DNA from 4 places in the Streptomyces sp. NPDC050549 genome. Region 2 is predicted to be linked to each of the others. Evidence: riboswitches for the same ligand, from Rfam matches in the RefSeq annotation. Region 2 holds a riboswitch; each other region holds the start of a gene.

Region 1 (4,161 bases), on a different contig from region 2:
TTGGCGGGGCGCACCTCGGCACGCCAGAGGCAGTCGACCAGCACGGGGACCGCGGGCTGCCGCTGGGCGACCGGTTGCGCGCGCACCGTCGCCGGGGCCGCGGACGAGGTGCCCACGGCAGGTGCGAGCAGGGCAGCGGCACAGACCGTGACGAGTCCGACCATGGTGTGTTTGTACATGTCCGCTCCCGGCCGCCTGTTCGTACTGTCGCTCCGCACCCGCACCGGCGGTGGGCCCGCCCGGCGGGACACGGTCGTCGTCCGTCGTCTCGTTCGACGCTACGACCGTGTCCTGGGTTCCACCACTCGTACAGACCAACGACGCGGCCCGCCGGGAGTAGCGGGGCGTACGCGAGCGGGGCCGGGAATCCCCGGACCCGGGCGGTTCAGGCGGGCCGTACGGCGCCCCGAATGGCAGCCGAACCGGCGTAGAAGATCGACTCCTCGCGTATCGGCGTGCCCGGGCTCGGCGCGTGGATCATCAGGCCGTTGCCGGTGTAGAGGCCGACGTGGTCGATGCTGTCGTAGAAGAAGATCAGATCGCCGGCGCGGATGTCGGTGAGGGGGACGAGGGCGCCGGCGCCCGACTGTTCCTGGGCGGTGCGCGGGAGCATTACGCCCGCCGCCTTCCAGGCGGCCTGGGTGAGGCTGGAGCAGTCGTACGCGTCCGGTCCCGCCGCGCCCCACAGGCAGGGCCTGCCGATCTGTGCGCGGGCGAAGGCGAGCGCGGTGGCGGTTTTGCTTTGGGCGCCGGCGTCCGGTGCGGTGGGGGTGACGGCGGCGGGCGTCGAGCTCATGGCCGGGGCCGGGGGGAGTGTGACTTCCGGGGCCATGGCTGGAGGGGCGGGGGGTGCGAGTGTGGGGGCGACGGACGGGGCCGCAGCGAAGGAGACCTCGGGGGCGGGGGCGGTCGGCTGCCATTCCTGCTGCGGCGGGCGCCAGGAAGGTTCCGGTGCGGGCTGCCAGGCGGGCTGGGCCGAGGGCTGCTGGGGGATCAGAGGTATCTGCCCGGTGGACCAAGCGGGTTGCTCGGTAACTGCGGGCATCTGGCCTGTGGACCACGTCTCTTGCTCGGTCACCGCGGGCATCTGCCCTGTGGACCAGACCTGTTGCTCGGTCACTACGGGGAATTGGCCGGTGGACCACGGCGGTTGCTGGGTCACTGCGGGCATCTGCCCTGTGGACCACGTCTCTTGCTCGGTCACCATGGGCATCTGTCCGGTGGACCAGGTGGTCTCCGGGGCGGACCAGGTCGTCTCCGGGAGCGGCCAGGTGGCGCCCGTCGGCGCGGTCTCGGTGCGCGGTGCGCCGATGGCCGGGAGCAGGTCCAGGCTCGCGGTGAGCGGGTCGAAGGCCGGTACCGGGGCGGTCGCGAACTGCTGTGGTGCCACGACGCGCGCGGGCGGCACCTCGACGGCCGGGGCGGGCGGTACCGGCGGCAGGTCGAGGACGGTCGCCGGAGGCGTCTGCGACATCTGGGCCTGAGCCATCTGCGCGATCTGGGCGATCTGGGACATCTGCGCCTGAGGTGCCTGCGTCTGCGACATCTGCGGCATCACAGGAGACTGCTGCATCTGCTGCATCTGCTGCATCTGCTGCATCTGCTGCATCTGCTGTGCGGCGGGAGGCAGCGCGGCGATGGGTGCCGCGGTCAACTCCGATGCGGAGGCCATGAGTTGCAGGGCAGTGGGCTCTGGTGCGGCGGTGGTCCCCGCGGTCAGTTCGGCCATGGCGCGGCCGGGCTGCGCTTCGACTGCGCCGCCGGTGCTCTGGGGCTCGGGACGTCGTTCGGAGCGCTCGGGGCGGGACTCGGCCGGGCGGGCCGGGGTCCTGCCGGGCGGCAGGATCGCCGGCACGGTCGGGCCCAGTTGAGTGCGCGCGCGGTCGAACAGCTGCCGGGTGACGGCTTCGACAGCGGGATCGGAAGGCCGCGACGCGCCGGGGCGGGGGTTGACACGCTTGCGCGGCCCCCCGGACATCGCACGTGTGGCGTTGTAGTTTCCAGTGGCCGTCTCGGCCCTGTCGTAAAGGGAGTTGATCCGCCGCTGGACTTCGTCGCGGCTGGGTCGGTCGTCCACGGTGGGGCCACTGCCTCCGGTGCGCGTGCGTCGTTCTGCCGGCATGGCAGACGTGCTCCTTCCGCTTTGCGCCTACCGGGTTAGCTGTCGGGTTCGGGCGTCGATCACGGAAGGTTTGCCCTACGGTCCTTGCCCTGAAGGGCAGTTGGACCGATTCACCCCAAGTTCGGTTGGGTCCCCGGCTCCGGCTGCCGCGAGCGGCACGCCGGACTCGGCGCAAGCCGTGCGGCCCGGCGCCGATCGCCGGAGTAGGTCGTACGGCCTGAACGTCAACTTAGCCAACGTGTGTGCCTCGTGTGAAGGTTGAAGCGCGATATGTCCGATACGTATTTGTGACCTTTACCTCGCCCTGGTGTGTCGAGGGGTCAGGAGCCCGCCGGGGCGGGTGATCCATAAGAGGTCGCTATGAATTTCCGGGACGGTTGAACACACCGGGACCGGGCTCCGTATTGGGACGGGGGATTTCCATGCCGGGACGAGCCGGGCCGACCGATACGTGTAGGAGCAACTTCCTTGGCACGCAACACGCGCAGACGCCCCACAGGCGCACGACGCGCGACGATGGCAGCAGTCGCCCTGATGCTGGGCGGCGGAGGACTGGTGGCGGCGAACGTCTACGCGTCGGCGTCCGAAGGCGGTTGGGGCGGTGACTCCGCCCAGCAAGGGTCTCCGGACGCGGCATCGCGAGGCGCGACGATCGACTGCCCGGACATCGGCACCCAGTTGACGACGGTGCCCGACGAGGCGAAGGCCGACGTCGACAAGGAACTCGCGAATCTGGACCAGCAGATAACCGAGGCCTACCAGAAACTCCGGGACTCGACGGAGTCCATACGCCAGGACGCATCCTTCGCCGACAACGAGATCATGAATCCGCTGAAGGAGAAGCGCGCGGCGACCATCGGACGGATCGACGACGCCATCGCACGCGTCGGGGACCGCCCGGAAGGACTCGACGCGCTCGCCGGCTGCACCCTGATCGCGCCCACGAACGAGACCGGCGACCAGGGCGGCAACGGCGACGACCAGAGCGCCAGTGCCAGTGCCAGTGCCAGCGCTTCCGGCCAGGGCGGTCAGGGCCAGCAGCAGACCACCAACGGGCCGGTCGCCTCGGACTACGCGGACATCACCTCCGTACAGCCGAACGTGAACGCTCCGCAGGAGCAGGCGGGTGCCTCGGGCGGCACGTTCGTCACCGCCTGCGGGGTGAACGCGAACGGCCTGTTCAACTCCGACAACGTGATCGTCGCGCCCGGTGTCACCAATGGCGCCCACCACTTCCACGACTACATCGGCAACCAGTCCAACAACGCCTTCGCGAGCGACCAGGATCTGGCGAACGCCGACACGAGCTGCGAGAACCCGGGCGACAAGTCCACCTACTACTGGCCTGTGCTGCGCCTCCAGAACGGCAAGCAGGAGCGCGACGCGGACAAGCCCGGCGGCGGCACCGAGGGCAACTCGGGTGAGATCGTCACGGCCAAGCAGGTCACGCTGACCTTCGAGGGCAACCCGCAGAGCAAGGTCGTCGCGATGCCGCGCCTGCTGCGTATCATCACCGGCGACGCGAAGGCCTTCGTCAACGGCCCGGCCAACGCCAACGCCTCCTGGAGCTGCACCGGGTTCGAGGACCGGCAGCTCAAGGACAAGTACCCGCTGTGCCCGGCGGGCAGCGACGTCGTGCGCACCTTCAAGTTCCAGAGCTGCTGGGACGGCCGCAACATCGACAGCGCCAACCATCGCACCCACGTGGCCTTCGAGGCCGCCGACGGCGCCTGCCCGGACGGTTTCAAGGCCATCCCGCAGCTGGTGCAGCGGATCGTCTACGCCGTCGACGCGCCGAGCCTCCAGGACGGCGGCAGGACGTCCCCGCTGTTCGCGGTGGACTCCTTCCCCGAGCAGCAGCACAAGCCCGTCACCGACCACGGCGACTTCATCAACGTCTTCTCCGAGGGCCTGATGAACGACATGGTCACCTGCATCAACAGCGGTGAGAAGTGCGGCGCCGGCACGGACAACGACCCCGGATCGGGCGGCGGTTCGGGCTCCGGCGGCGGTACCGGCGGGGACAACGGCTCGGGTAC
Region 2 (4,161 bases):
GGTCCACTGAACCCAGGGGTCCCCTCATGCGCATCCGTACGTCCTTCCCCCACGAGACGGCCCACGAGGACATCCGCATCCCGATGTCCGACGGGACACGGCTCTACGCGCGCGTCTGGCGCCCGCTGACGGACGAACCCGTACCGGCGCTCCTGGAATACCTCCCGTACCGCCTGACCGACTGGACGGCGCCACGTGACGCCCAGCGCCACCCCTGGTACGCGGGCCACGGTTACGCCTCCGTCCGGGTCGACGTGCGCGGCCACGGCAACAGCGAGGGCGCGCCCGGCGACGAGTACGACGCGCAGGAACTCGCCGACGGCGTCGAGGTCGTCGACTGGCTTGCCGCGCAGCCCTGGTGCACCGGCAAGGTGGGCATGTTCGGCATCTCCTGGGGCGGCTTCAACTCCCTCCAGATCGCCGCCCTCGCCCCGGAGCCGCTGAAGGCGATCGTCACCGTCTGTTCGACCGACGACCGCTACGACAACGACGTTCACTACATGGGCGGTTCGGCCCTCGCCGTCGACCTGCACGCCTGGGCGGCCACCATGCTGGCCTTCGTCGCCCGCCCGCCGGACCCCGAGTACGCGGGCCTGATCTGGCGCGACATGTGGCTCAAGCGCCTGGAGCGGATCGATCCGTTCATCCACACCTGGCTGGCCCACCAGCTCCGCGACGACTACTGGAAGCACGGCAGCATCTGCGAGGACTACGGCGCGATCCGGGCCGCCGTCCTGACGGTGGGCGGCTGGCACGACCCGTACCGCGACACGGTCCTGCGGCTCGTCGAACACCTCCCGCCGGAGCGGGTACGCGGCCTGATCGGGCCGTGGTCCCATCAGTACCCGGACCGAGGTCTGCCGCCCGGCCCCGCGATCGGCTTCCTCCAGGAGACGCTGCGGTGGTGGGACCACTGGCTGAAGGGCATCGACACCGGAATCATGGGAGAGCCTCCGCTGCGGGCCTACGTCAGCGACTCGCATCCTCCGGCCACGGTCTACGACACCCTGCCGGGCCGTTGGGTCGGCGAACCCGCGTGGCCCTCGCCGCACGTGAAGACGACGACGTACGGCCTCCGGGGTGCGCCCGTTCCGGTCCGCTCCCCCATGCACACCGGTGTGGACGCGGGCCGTTTCTTCCCGTGCGGGAACGACGCCGATCTGCCGCCGGACCAGCGGGACGAGGACGCGCGGTCGGCGTGCTTCGAGTTCGAGGTGCCGGCCGAGACGTGGGTGCTGGGGCGGCCGAGGGTGCGGCTGCGGCTGACGAGCGAGGTGGAGCGCGGGCAGGTCGTCGCCCGGCTGTGCGATGTCGCCCCGGACGGTTCCTCGACGCTGGTCACCCGGGGTGTGCTCAACCTGTCGGCTCGGCACGGGCGGGACCGGGCGGTGCCGTGGACTGCGGGTGCCGCGGAGGACGTGACCTTCGAACTGAACGGCATCGGGCACGCGTTCCCGCCGGGCCATCGCATCCGGCTCGCGGTGTCGTCGGCGTACTGGCCGTGGATCTGGCCGCAGCCGGAGTCGGGGGCGGGGTTCACGCTGGATCCGGAGGGGAGTGCGCTGGAACTTCCGGTACGGGAGCAGGAGTTGGGTTCCGCTGTTCGGTTCGACGAGCCCGAGGAGGCCGCGCCCATCGGGGTCAACCACCCGGCCACGCTGGACGAGCCGCGGCCCGAGCGGCTGGTGGTGCGGGATGTCGCGAAGGGTGAGTGGCGACTGGAGGTGGATCCCCGGTACGGCGGCACGCGTGTGTATCCGGACGGGCTCGAGTTCACCGAGGACGCGCTGGAGACGTACACGATCGACGAGTCGGATCCGCTGTCCGCCCGTACGCGGTCCGACTGGACGATCCGGCTGCATCGGCCGGAGCTGGGATGGGACACGACCGTGCGGACGCGGTCGGAGATCACGTGCGACGAAACGGACTTTATTACCTCGAACGAGGTGATCTGCACCGAGGGCAGCGAAGTGATCTTTCACCGTACTTGGGAGAAAAGGATTCCGAGAACCGCCAGTTGAGGATGAATGCCCGATTTGCCGCTCTTAATCCTGCCGTGAGTTGGGTCACGTATTTCTGTGCGTGACCCGCGTCCCGGTTCGTTCGTGTTTCCCCTTGCGGAGATTGACAGTTGAACCTTGGCTCACGCAAAGGATCAAGTGCCCCATACGTCTCAGACCAAGGTCAATAGGGGTTAGGTGTGATTCCGCCACTTGTTCCGGACATGTGCTCTCGCATAGTTTCCCGGCCTGTCGAGCGGAACGCCGAATCCTGCCGCCGCCCGGCATCCCAGTCACGAACTTCTCGCACGGCAGGAGCGGGGGACCCAGGTAAGTCGCCGGACCGGTCGCTGCGACCGGGACGGCTTGGGGTTAAGTCACGTCCGTGAGGGCGCGGCCGGGCACCTCCCAGCCCGAACCCGACAGCTCACCTCGCAGGCGACGGAGAGGAACCTCGTCATGCCTGCATCCGCTCAGTCCCGCCGCGCCCGACTCGTCCGTACCCTCGCCGTCGCCGGCACCGGTGCCGCGATCCTCGCCCTGCCGATCGTCGGTGCGAGCACCGCGTCGGCCGCCACGACCTCGTCGACCACGGTTGCCGGGTACCCCAACACCCTTGACGGGTGGATCCGCGAGTCGCTCGCGATCATGGCGCAGAAGGGGATTCCGGGGACGTACAACGGGATCTACCGCAACGTGATCCGCGAGTCTTCCGGCAACCCCTACGCGATCAACAACTGGGACTCCAACGCGGCGGCGGGTACTCCGTCGAAGGGGCTTCTCCAGGTGATCGACCCGACGTTCAACGCGTATCACGTTGCCGGGACTTCGTTCGACCCGTACGACCCGGTCGCGAACATCACGGCTGCCTGCAACTACGCGGCGGCGGTGTACGGGTCCATCGACAACGTTTACGGGGCTTACTAGAAACGTTGGATCAGCCACGACGGGTTGTGTTTTGAGTGCAGCGCCGTCGTGGCTGGTCGCGCAGTTCCCCGCGCCCCTAAAAGACTTCGCCGAGGAGTCTTTCCAGGACCACGGCGATGCCGTCGTCCTCGTTCGACCTCGTCACCTCGTCCGCCACCGCCTTGAGTTCGGGGTGGGCGTTGGCCATGGCCACCCCGTGGGCCGCCCAGTCGAACATCGGGATGTCGTTCGGCATGTCGCCGAAGGCGATGGTGTCGGAGGGGTGCAGCCCCAGGTGTCGGGCGGCGAGGGCCAGGCCCGTCGCCTTGGTGATGCCGAGTGGCTGGAGTTCGACGGTGCCGGGGCCCGACATGGTGACCGAGGCCAGAGAACCGACCACCGAGCGCGCCGTGGACGCCAATTCGTCGTCCTCCAGGGCGGGGTGACGGAGCAGCACCTTGCTGATCGGTTCGGACCACAGGTCGTCGCGCCTGCCGACCCGTACGGCGGGGAGCGTGGGGTGCGGCATCAGGTAGCCGGGCTCGATGAGGGTGAGGCCGTCCACTCCGTCCTGGTCGACCGCCGCGTACACCTGGCCCACCTCTGCCTCGATCTTGCCGAGCGCGGTCTCCGCCAACTCCCGGTCCAGGGTGACCGACCAGAGCAGACGGTCCGCGCCGGCGTCGTACAACTGCGCGCCCTGTCCGCACACCGCGAGCCCCCTGCTGCCGAGGTCTTCGAGGAGCGGTCGCACCCTCGGGGCGGGCCGGCCGGTGACGACCAGGTGCCGGGCGCCGGCCGCCGCGGCCCTCGCGAGTGCGGTGCGGGACCGGTCGGAGAGTGTGTCGTCGCCGCGCAGCAGCGTTCCGTCCAGGTCGGTGGCGATCAGTGCATATGCGAGGGGTGCGGCCATGATCAGAGAATACGGATGGAACGCCCCACCGACTCGACACGAACCGGACGGCTGCTGCCTTCACATACGTTGACCCGAGTTCCGGTTGGTTTGACAGTTACGGCGGTCATGCCGAGTCCCGGATCACCAGTTCGGTGGGCAGGATCACGCCCGCCGTGTCCTCTCCGGCGATCTGGGCCAGGAGCATCCGGACCATTTCGGCGCTGATGCGGTCGTAGGGCTGGCGCATGGTGGTGAGGGCCGGGGTGATGGCGGTGGCCGCCGCCGAGTCGTCGAAGCCTCCGACAGCGATGTCATCCGGGACCGAACGGCCGGATTGCTGAAGGGTGTTGACGACTCCGA
Region 3 (4,161 bases), on a different contig from region 2:
GCTTGAGGACCGGCACACCGCGGGTGTCGAAGCCGGTCGTCACCAGGACGCTGCCGACGGCGGAGGTGAGGTCGGCGACCGCGCGCTCGAAGCGCTCGGCGACCTCGTCGGGGTCGGTGCCGGGCCGGATGATGTCGTTGCCGCCCGCACAGAAGGAGACCAGGTCGGGGCCGATCTCCTTGGCCCGGGTGAGCTGGTCGGCCACGATCTGGTCGAGCAGTTTCCCGCGCACGGCGAGGTTGGTGTACTCGAAGTCGCCCTCGGGCCGCCGGTCCGCGAGCAGTACCGCGAACCGGTCGGCCCAGCCGACCATCGCCCCGTCGGGACCGGGGTCGCCGACGCCCTCGGTGAAGCTGTCCCCCACCGCCACGTACGACCCGATCACTGATCTGTTGTCACTCTTCGAATCGTTAGCCACGGCAACCATAGTTCACCCTGGAGTGTGACCTACGCGATCGTAATATGGGGTTGACGGACGGTGAGATAAGCCACTCGTAAAGGGTTGCCCAAAGTCGGAATAAGCCCCTGGCCAGGGGCGTTGACCCCGGGAACTGCCCTGCGCCGGGCTCCGGAGTCAGCCGACGGTGACGCCGTGCGAGCGGAGGTAGGCGACCGGATCCACGTCCGAGCCGTAGTACGGAGTGGTCCGGATCTCGAAGTGCAGGTGCGGGCCGGTGACGTTGCCGGTCGCACCGGAGAGGCCGATCTGCTGGCCCTCGGTCACGGTCTGGCCGGCCGAGACGGACAGCTGCGACATGTGGGCGTACTGCGAGTACTCGCCGTCCGCGTGCCGGATGACGACCTCGTTGCCGTAGGCGCCGTCGTAGGCCGCCGAGACGACCGTGCCCGCGGCGACCGCCTTGACGGTGGTGCCGGTCGGGACGACGAAGTCGACGCCCGTGTGATAGCCGCTGGACCACATGCTGCCCGCGACGTGGTAGCCGGTGCCGATGGTGCCGCCGGTCACGGGGAGGGTGTAGCCGCCGGCGGTGCTGGTGGTGTCGGCACTCTGCGTGGCGGTCGTCTTCTTCGACGAAGAGGAGGACGACGAGGAGGACGAACCGGACGACTTGGTCGTGCTCGTCGTGGCCTTCTTGCCGAGGGAGAGCTTCAGGCCCGGGTGGATCAGCGACGGGTCGGCGCCGATGGCCTCGCGGTTGTCCTGGTAGATCTTCTTCCAGCCACCGGTGACGTCCTGCTCGTCGGCGATCTTCGCGAGCCAGTCGCCCGCCTTCACCGAATACGTCTTGACGCCCTCGGTCTTGGCGGTCGCCGCCTTCTGCGCCACCGTCCCCTCGGTTGCCGGAGCCGCCTGAACGGCCTTTTCCGGAGCGGAAGTCGAAGTGGCCGCATGGGCACCGGTGGCTCCCATGAGCGGAAGGGCGAGCGCGGCGCCGCCGGTTCCGGCTACGGCTATCGAGCGGGTGAGGCGCTGGGACTTGGGACGGCGGTGCTTACCCTTCGCGGGCATGACGAATTCCTCTCCGGCGCCTGCGAGGTGAGCTGTCGGGTGCGGGCTGGAGATGCCCGGCCGCGCGCTGGTCGCGGCTTTACCCCAAGCCCGTTCCGGAGACCGGAACAGGCGTCCTACCTGTGGGTCCCCCGCTCCTGCCGCATACGGGTGGGTGTGTGCGGAGTCCGGTCGGCGGCAGGATTGGGCGTCCGTCCGGATTGGTGGCGAACGTAAGCGAGGAAGACGCAAAGGGACAAGCAGGAGGTTCCACGGTTTTGTCTTTCTTGTGATCTCCTGTGGGAATTCACAGTCACCCTCCGTGAATTCCCACCCGCCTCCTCCCTCAATTCCCCTGGAAAAGCATGTCAATTACGTGAACATGACGAGCGACGTACGGTCACGGATATGACGCTGCTCACGTACAACCCCTCAGCTTCCCTTATTCCAGAGCGAGTTGTAACGAAGGCTGCAATTCGGGCAGAATGCTCAGATGTGACGCAGCCGGAGAACCGTCGCATCGAGGTCACCGCGCAGCCCGGTCCGCAGCCCGTGATGCAACAGGACCGCACCTCGGTGGACTTCGCCCGTTTCAAGGCATTCGTACGATGCCGTCGGGTCGAGCCCGCGCAGCCGGAGCGCCGGTACCGGCTCGCCGTAGTGCTGCGCCTGGAGCAGTGCGAGGACGACGCTCTCGTCGCCGCGCGTGTACTGCACGGCGCTGAGTCCGCCGGTCGGCGGGCGCAGCCGGTGGAGGTCGCCGTGCTGCACGAGCGGCCGGATCTCCTTGTAGAGGGCGATCCACTCGCGGGCCTCGGCGAGTTCCTCCTCGGTCCACTCCGAGAGGTCGCCGCCCACACCGAGGACGCCGGCCATGGCGCTCACGAACCGGAAGCGCAGGCTGCTGACCCGGTCGTTGAGCTGGGTGTTGGGGCTGTCGGTGACCCAGGCGGCCATCACGCGCGCGGGGTGGATCTGGCTGAAGCCGTGCTGGATGGCGAGCCGGTCGAGCGGGTCGGTGTTGTCGGAGGTCCACACCTGGTCGGTACGGCTCAGGATGCCGAGGTCGATCCGGCCGCCGCCGCCCGAGCAGGACTCGAAGGCCACACCGGGGTGGGCCGCCCGCAGCCGGTCCAACAGGGCGTACAGCGCGCGCACATGGTCCACCCAGAGGCGTTGCGGATAAGCGTCGCCGGGCCAGCCCGCGTCGGTGAAGCAGCGGTTGAAGTCCCACTTCACATAGTCGATCGGGGCGCTGGAGAGGAGTCCGTCGAGCTGCTCCCAGAGGTACTCCTGGACGTCCTCACGGGCCAGGTTGAGGACGAGCTGATTGCGGAACTCCGTCCGCTTTCGTCCCTCCTGGTACTGCACCCAGTCCGGGTGGGCGCGGTACAGGTCGCTGTCCGGGTTGATCATCTCGGGCTCGACCCAGATGCCGAACTGCATGCCCAGTGCGTGGACGCGGTCGGCGAGCGGCTTGAGGCCGGCGGGGAAGCGGTCCGGGTTGGGGGTCCAGTCGCCGAGTCCGGCACGGTCGCTGGTGCGGGCGCCGAACCACCCGTCGTCGACCACGAACAGCTCGACGCCGGCCGCCGCCGCACGCTGCGCGAGGACCTCCTGCTGCTCCTCGGAGATGTCGAACTGCGTGGCCTCCCAGGAGTTGTAGAGCACGGGCCGGTCCCGGTCGGCGTCCGGGATGACGTACGTCCGCTGGTAGGTGTGCCAGGCGCGGCTGGCGCCGCCGAAGCCGGCGTCGCTCCACAGGGCCGCGAAGAGGGGCGTCGTGAAGGACTCCCCGGCCGCGAGGCTCAGCAGCCCGGACTCGTCGTACCCGGCGCCGCCGGTGATCTGCACGCGCGCGTCCGGGAGCTGGGCCACGGCGATCCGCCAGGACCCCGACCAGCCGAGGGCGCAGCCGTAGACCTCGCCGCGTTCCTCGGTCGCGTCGGTGTCGAGGGCGACCCAGGGAAGGTACTGGTGTCCGGTGTGGCCGCGCCGGCTGCCGATGACCTTCTCGCCGTAGGTGAGGGGGGAGCGCACCAGCCGTGACTCGGCGGCCCAGCGCCCGTGCACGTGCGACAGCTGCCACTCCTCGCGGTCGGGCAGCGTCCAGGTGGCGGAGTCGGCGCGCAGCAGCTCCAGCGGCTCGGTCCCCTCGTTGTCGAGGACCGTCCAGCGCTCCACGACGTCACCGCGCGTCCGGTAGTGCAGGGTGATCGTCAGTCCCGCGTCGCGGAAGCGGAGCCGCAGTTCGTCGCCGTCCGTGTCGTGGCGGTCGAAGGACCACTCGGTGCCGCGCCGCTCCGGCGTGCGCACAGACAGGGCGGGCCGGACGAAGCGGGGGCCGCCCTCGACCGGGTACTCCTCGCGTCCGTCGAGCGGGGACTCGAAGGAGGAGCCGCCGGGGAGCGGACGGGCGGCGAGTTCCTCGGCGTCGGCGAGCGCGATACGGGGACCCCAGTGGAGATGGAGCAGTTCGTCGCGCTCGGTGAGATGGACGGCGTAACTGCTCGTGGGCCCGGACAGCACCCACGTACGGCCGTTCTCGGCGGTCTCCAGCATCAAGTCCCTCACAGATTCGAACAAGTCCACTCAAGCGCCAACATCATCAATGGTGCGGGACCTGCGAGGCAACGCCTGTGGAGAACTCATAACCTGTGGAAACCCATGTGCCGCGTCCGGGTCAGCGATGCCGGCCCGGTCCGGTCAGC
Region 4 (4,161 bases), on a different contig from region 2:
TTTGCGGGCAGCAGAAATAATCCCCCGCGAATTACGCTCTCTTTGTATACGGCGCCCGTGTTAATGCCGGAGACCCGACATGTTTACGGGAGGTTGCGAAGTCCTCACACGGTCCGTGCCGTTCGCGCCGCCGGGAAAGCGCAGCCGGTGCGCGGTGCCCGCGCGCTCGGTGTGCAGGGCGGTGATCGCCCGCGCGCGCTCGGCGTCGCCGCGCGCCACTGCGTCCACGATCGCCCCGTGCTCCGCCCAGGACTCCACGGGGTTGGCCGGCGCGTCCACCACGTACATCCAGGCGATCTTGTGCCGCAGCTGGGTCAGCATCGAGGTCAGGGCGGGGCTTCCGGAGGCCTGGGCCAGCGTCTCGTGGAACCAGCTGCCCAAGGAGCGCAGATCCTCGCTGTTGCCCCTCCTGGCGCGCTCCTGGCCCAGCCTGACGAGGCCGCGGAGCACCTTGAGGTGGGCCTCGGTGCGCCGCTGGGCGGCCCGCGAGGCGCCGAGCGGCTCCAGCAGCATCCGCATCTCCAGCAGGTCGGCGGCCTCCTGCTCGGTCGGTTCCGCGACGCACGCGCCCGCGTGCCGCCGGGTCACCACGAACCCCTCCGCCTCCAGCGTGCGCAGGGCCTCCCGCACGGGGACGCGCGAGACGCCGTACCGGCGCGCGAGGAGTTCCTCCGTGAGCCGGCCGCCGCGCTCGTAGACACCGGCGACGATGTCGTCCCGGATCGCCGTGCATACCGAGTGCGCCGGAATACGCATGTCCGACCTCCGCCTTAATCCCCGTGAAACGTCGACGATTGACGTGTGTTCCGTGACTCTATTGCAATCAGCGGGAATTTCCGATGGCGGACCGGAATCCATGGATATTTTTTGGACAGAAGGGGTCCGGAAACGCCGAAAGCCCCGGCCTGCGGGCCGGGGCTCCGGGAAGTGCGGTAGTACCTCGTCAGACGTTGACGCCGTGCTTGCGGAGGTAGGCGACGGGGTCGACGTCGGAGCCGTACTCGGCGGTCGTGCGGGCCTCGAAGTGGAGGTGCGGTCCGGTGACGTTGCCGGTGGCCCCGGAGAGACCGATCTGCTGGCCCGGGGTGACCTTCTGGCCGACGGAGACACCGATGGACGACAGGTGGCCGTACATGGTGTACATGCCGTCGGCCATCCTGATCACGACTTCGTTGCCGTACGAGCCGCCCCAGCCGGCCTCGACGACGGTTCCGGAGCCCACCGCGTGGACGCTGGTACCGGTCGAGGCGTGGAAGTCGATGCCCGTGTGGGCGCCGGAGGACCACAGGGAGCCGCCGGTCTTGTAACCGGTGGACACATAGGAGTTGGCGACCGGCGCGACGAAGGTGTTGAGCCTCTTGCGCTCGGCCTCGCGGGCGGCGCGCGCCTGGGCCTCACGGGCCGCCTCGGCCTGGGCGGCGGCCTTGGCGCGGGCGGTCTCCTCGGCGAGCGTCTCGGCGGCGGCCTGCCTCTGGGCGACGGCCTGGGCGTCGATCTTCTCGGCCACGGAGTCGCCGATGGCGACGACGGGCGTGAGGCCGGTCTGTTCGGGGGCGGGCTCCGCGGCGAACGCCGGGGCGGCGGCCAGGGTGCCTACGACGCCGGAGGTGGCGAGAGCCGCGACACTCGCGGCGCGAACGGTGGTGCGGTGGGTCCGGCTCGGGCGACGGTGCTTCCCGGTGGCGCGGGTGAACGCCATGAAGTGGCTGGTCCTTTCCTTCCTTCTCGCCTACCGGGTTAGCTGACGGGTTCGGAGCAGGAAGGTCTCCTACGGACTCCCCCGCCACGCGCGCGGGCGTCCGATTCACCCCAGGGACTCATGTGGGTCCCCGGCTCCCCTGGCTCGCGCCGTACGGGGACTCGGCGATGACTGTCCGGTGCCGCGAGTGCGGCGCGGTGCCTGACGGACAGCCGGACCGACGCTAAGGGGGGCCACTTTCAATCCCCAAACGGATCACGGGTTTTGTTGCGCATGCCACAGGGCAGACGGGCAACCTCTCCCCCAATTCGGACAATAGGGAGCCCTGGTGACGCTTCAGTCACCAGGGCTCCCCCACGCGCGTGCCGCTACTGCGTCTACTCCGCCGGAACGACGGTCACTTCGCCGATGCCGAGGGCCTCGACGGGCTCCTTGATCTGCTCCGCGTCGCCGACGAGGATCGTCACCAGACGGTCCACCGGGAAGGCGTTGACGACCGCCGCGGTGGCCTCCACGGTGCCGGTCGCGGCGAGCTGCTGGTACAGCGTCGCCTGGTAGTCGTCGGGCAGGTGCTGCTCGACCTGGTCGGCCAGCGTGCTCGCCACGGCGGCGGCGGTCTCGTACTTGAGCGGCGCCACCCCGACGAGGTTCTGCACGGCGATGTCCCGCTCGGCGTCGGTGAGTCCGCCCTCGGCGAGCTTGCGCAGCACCGTCCACAGGTCGTCCAGGGCCGGACCCGTGTTCGGGGTGTCCACGGAGCCGCTGATGGCGAGCATCGACGCGCCCGTGCCGTCCGGTGCCGAGCGCAGCACCTGGCCGAACGCCCGCACACCGTAGGTGTAGCCCTTCTCCTCGCGCAGGACGCGGTCCAGGCGGGAGGTGAGGGTGCCGCCGAGGCAGTACGTGCCGAGCACCTGGGCCGGCCACACGCGGTCGTGCCGGTCGGCTCCGACGCGGCCGATGAGCAGCTGCGTCTGGACGGCGCCGGGCCGGTGCACGATCACGACCCGCCCGGTGTCGTCGGCGGTCACCGGCGGCACGGGGCGCGGCTGGCCGGCGGGGCCGGTCCATGAGCCAAGGGTGTCGGCCAGCAGCGCGTCCAGGTCGATGCCGGTGAGGTCACCGACGACCACGACGGTGGCGGTCGCGGGGCGGACATGCCGGTCGTAGAAGGCGCGTACGGCCCCGGAGTCGATCTTCTGGACGGTCTCCTCGGTCCCCTGGCGCGGGCGCGACATGCGCGCGCTCGCCGGGAACAGCTCCTTGGCGAGCTCCTTGGCCGCGCGGCGGGACGGGTTGGCCGTCTCGTGCGGGATCTCGTCGAGGCGGTTGCGGACCAGCCGCTCGACCTCGCTGTCGGCGAAGGCGGGCGCCCTGAGGGCGTCCGACAGCAGGCCGAGACCCTTGGCCAGGCGCGAGGCCGGGACCTCCAGGCTCAGCCGGATGCCGGGGTGGTCGGCGTGCGCGTCGAGGGTGGCGCCGGAGCGCTCCAGCTCGGCGGCGAACTCCTCGGCGGAGTGCTTGTCGGTGCCCTCGGAGAAGGCACGTGCGGTGATCGTGGCGACACCGTCCAGACCGGCCGGTTCGGCCTCCAGGGGCGCGTCGAGGAGCACCTCGACGGCGACGACCTGCTGGCCGGGGCGGTGGCAGCGCAGCACGGTCAGGCCGTTGCCGAGCGTCGCGCGCTCGGGCGCCGGGAAGGCCCACGGCCTGGCCTCGCCCGCCTGGGGCTGCGGGTGGAATTCCATCGTGGCGAGCTCGGTCACTTGGCCGCCTCCTCGTTCTCGTCGCCGGCCTCGGCCGCTGCTGCTTCGTCGTCGGCATCCTCGTCCGCGATCGGCTCGTAGACGAGCACCGCGCGGTTGTCGGGCCGCAGGCGCGCCTTGGCGACCTCCTGGACCTCCTCCGCCGTCACGTCCAGGACGCGCTGTACGGCGGTCAGGGCGAGCTGCGGGTCACCGAACAGGACGGCGTACCGGCACAGTTCGTCCGCGCGGCCCGCGACCGTGCCCAGCCGGTCCAGCCACTCGCGCTCCAACTGGGCCTGGGCGCGCTCCATTTCCTCGGCCGTGGGGCCCTCCGCGGCGAACCGGGCGAGCTCCTCGTCGATGGCGGCCTCGATGACGGGCACCTCGACGTCCCCGGACGTCTTGACGTCCAGCCACCCCAGGGAGGGTGCTCCGGCCAGCCGCAGCAGACCGAAGCCGGCGGCGACGGCCGTACGGTCGCGTCGTACGAGGCGGTTGTAGAGGAGCGAGGACTCGCCGCCGCCGAGGATGGTGAGGGCGAGGTCGGCCGCGTCGGACGCGCGCGTGCCGTCCTCCGGGAGCCGGTAGGCGCACATCAGGGCGCGGGCCGGGACCTCCTCCTCGACGATCTCGCGCAGTTCGCCGCCCATCGTGTCGGGCAGTGAGCCGTCACGGGGTGTGGGCTTGCCGTCGTGCGCAGCGATGGACCCGAAG

What was found. A riboswitch is a leader RNA that binds a small molecule or an ion and turns the genes downstream of it on or off. The one in region 2 is predicted to bind cyclic di-AMP.
Positions count from the first base shown of each region.
Region 1: another riboswitch for cyclic di-AMP. It lies ahead of AB0I51_RS42905 (NlpC/P60 family protein); the one in region 2 lies ahead of AB0I51_RS08815 (transglycosylase SLT domain-containing protein).
Region 3: another riboswitch for cyclic di-AMP. It lies ahead of AB0I51_RS20770 (LysM peptidoglycan-binding domain-containing M23 family metallopeptidase); the one in region 2 lies ahead of AB0I51_RS08815 (transglycosylase SLT domain-containing protein).
Region 4: another riboswitch for cyclic di-AMP. It lies ahead of AB0I51_RS45670 (M23 family metallopeptidase); the one in region 2 lies ahead of AB0I51_RS08815 (transglycosylase SLT domain-containing protein).

Region 1 covers NZ_JBFAJD010000051.1:50,914-55,074, forward strand. The annotation lists gene AB0I51_RS42900 (hypothetical protein) at 1-179, opposite strand, end outside; gene AB0I51_RS42905 (NlpC/P60 family protein) at 386-2,122, opposite strand; cyclic di-AMP (ydaO/yuaA leader) riboswitch at 2,131-2,304, opposite strand; gene AB0I51_RS42910 (DUF1996 domain-containing protein) at 2,639-4,161, shown strand, end outside.
Region 2 covers NZ_JBFAJD010000004.1:186,270-190,430, forward strand. The annotation lists partial or broken gene AB0I51_RS08805 (peptide MFS transporter) at 1-10, shown strand, start outside; gene AB0I51_RS08810 (CocE/NonD family hydrolase) at 27-2,021, shown strand; cyclic di-AMP (ydaO/yuaA leader) riboswitch at 2,253-2,454, shown strand; gene AB0I51_RS08815 (transglycosylase SLT domain-containing protein) at 2,460-2,927, shown strand; gene AB0I51_RS08820 (HAD family hydrolase) at 3,004-3,819, opposite strand; gene AB0I51_RS08825 (LacI family DNA-binding transcriptional regulator) at 3,926-4,161, opposite strand, start outside.
Region 3 covers NZ_JBFAJD010000013.1:107,370-111,530, forward strand. The annotation lists gene AB0I51_RS20765 (SGNH/GDSL hydrolase family protein) at 1-385, opposite strand, end outside; gene AB0I51_RS20770 (LysM peptidoglycan-binding domain-containing M23 family metallopeptidase) at 575-1,471, opposite strand; cyclic di-AMP (ydaO/yuaA leader) riboswitch at 1,476-1,638, opposite strand; gene AB0I51_RS20775 (alpha-galactosidase) at 1,940-4,012, opposite strand; gene AB0I51_RS20780 (hypothetical protein) at 4,134-4,161, opposite strand, start outside.
Region 4 covers NZ_JBFAJD010000067.1:8,549-12,709, reverse strand. The annotation lists gene AB0I51_RS45675 (GntR family transcriptional regulator) at 61-756, opposite strand; gene AB0I51_RS45670 (M23 family metallopeptidase) at 944-1,699, opposite strand; cyclic di-AMP (ydaO/yuaA leader) riboswitch at 1,713-1,876, opposite strand; gene AB0I51_RS45665 (pitrilysin family protein) at 2,077-3,465, opposite strand; gene AB0I51_RS45660 (pitrilysin family protein) at 3,462-4,161, opposite strand, start outside.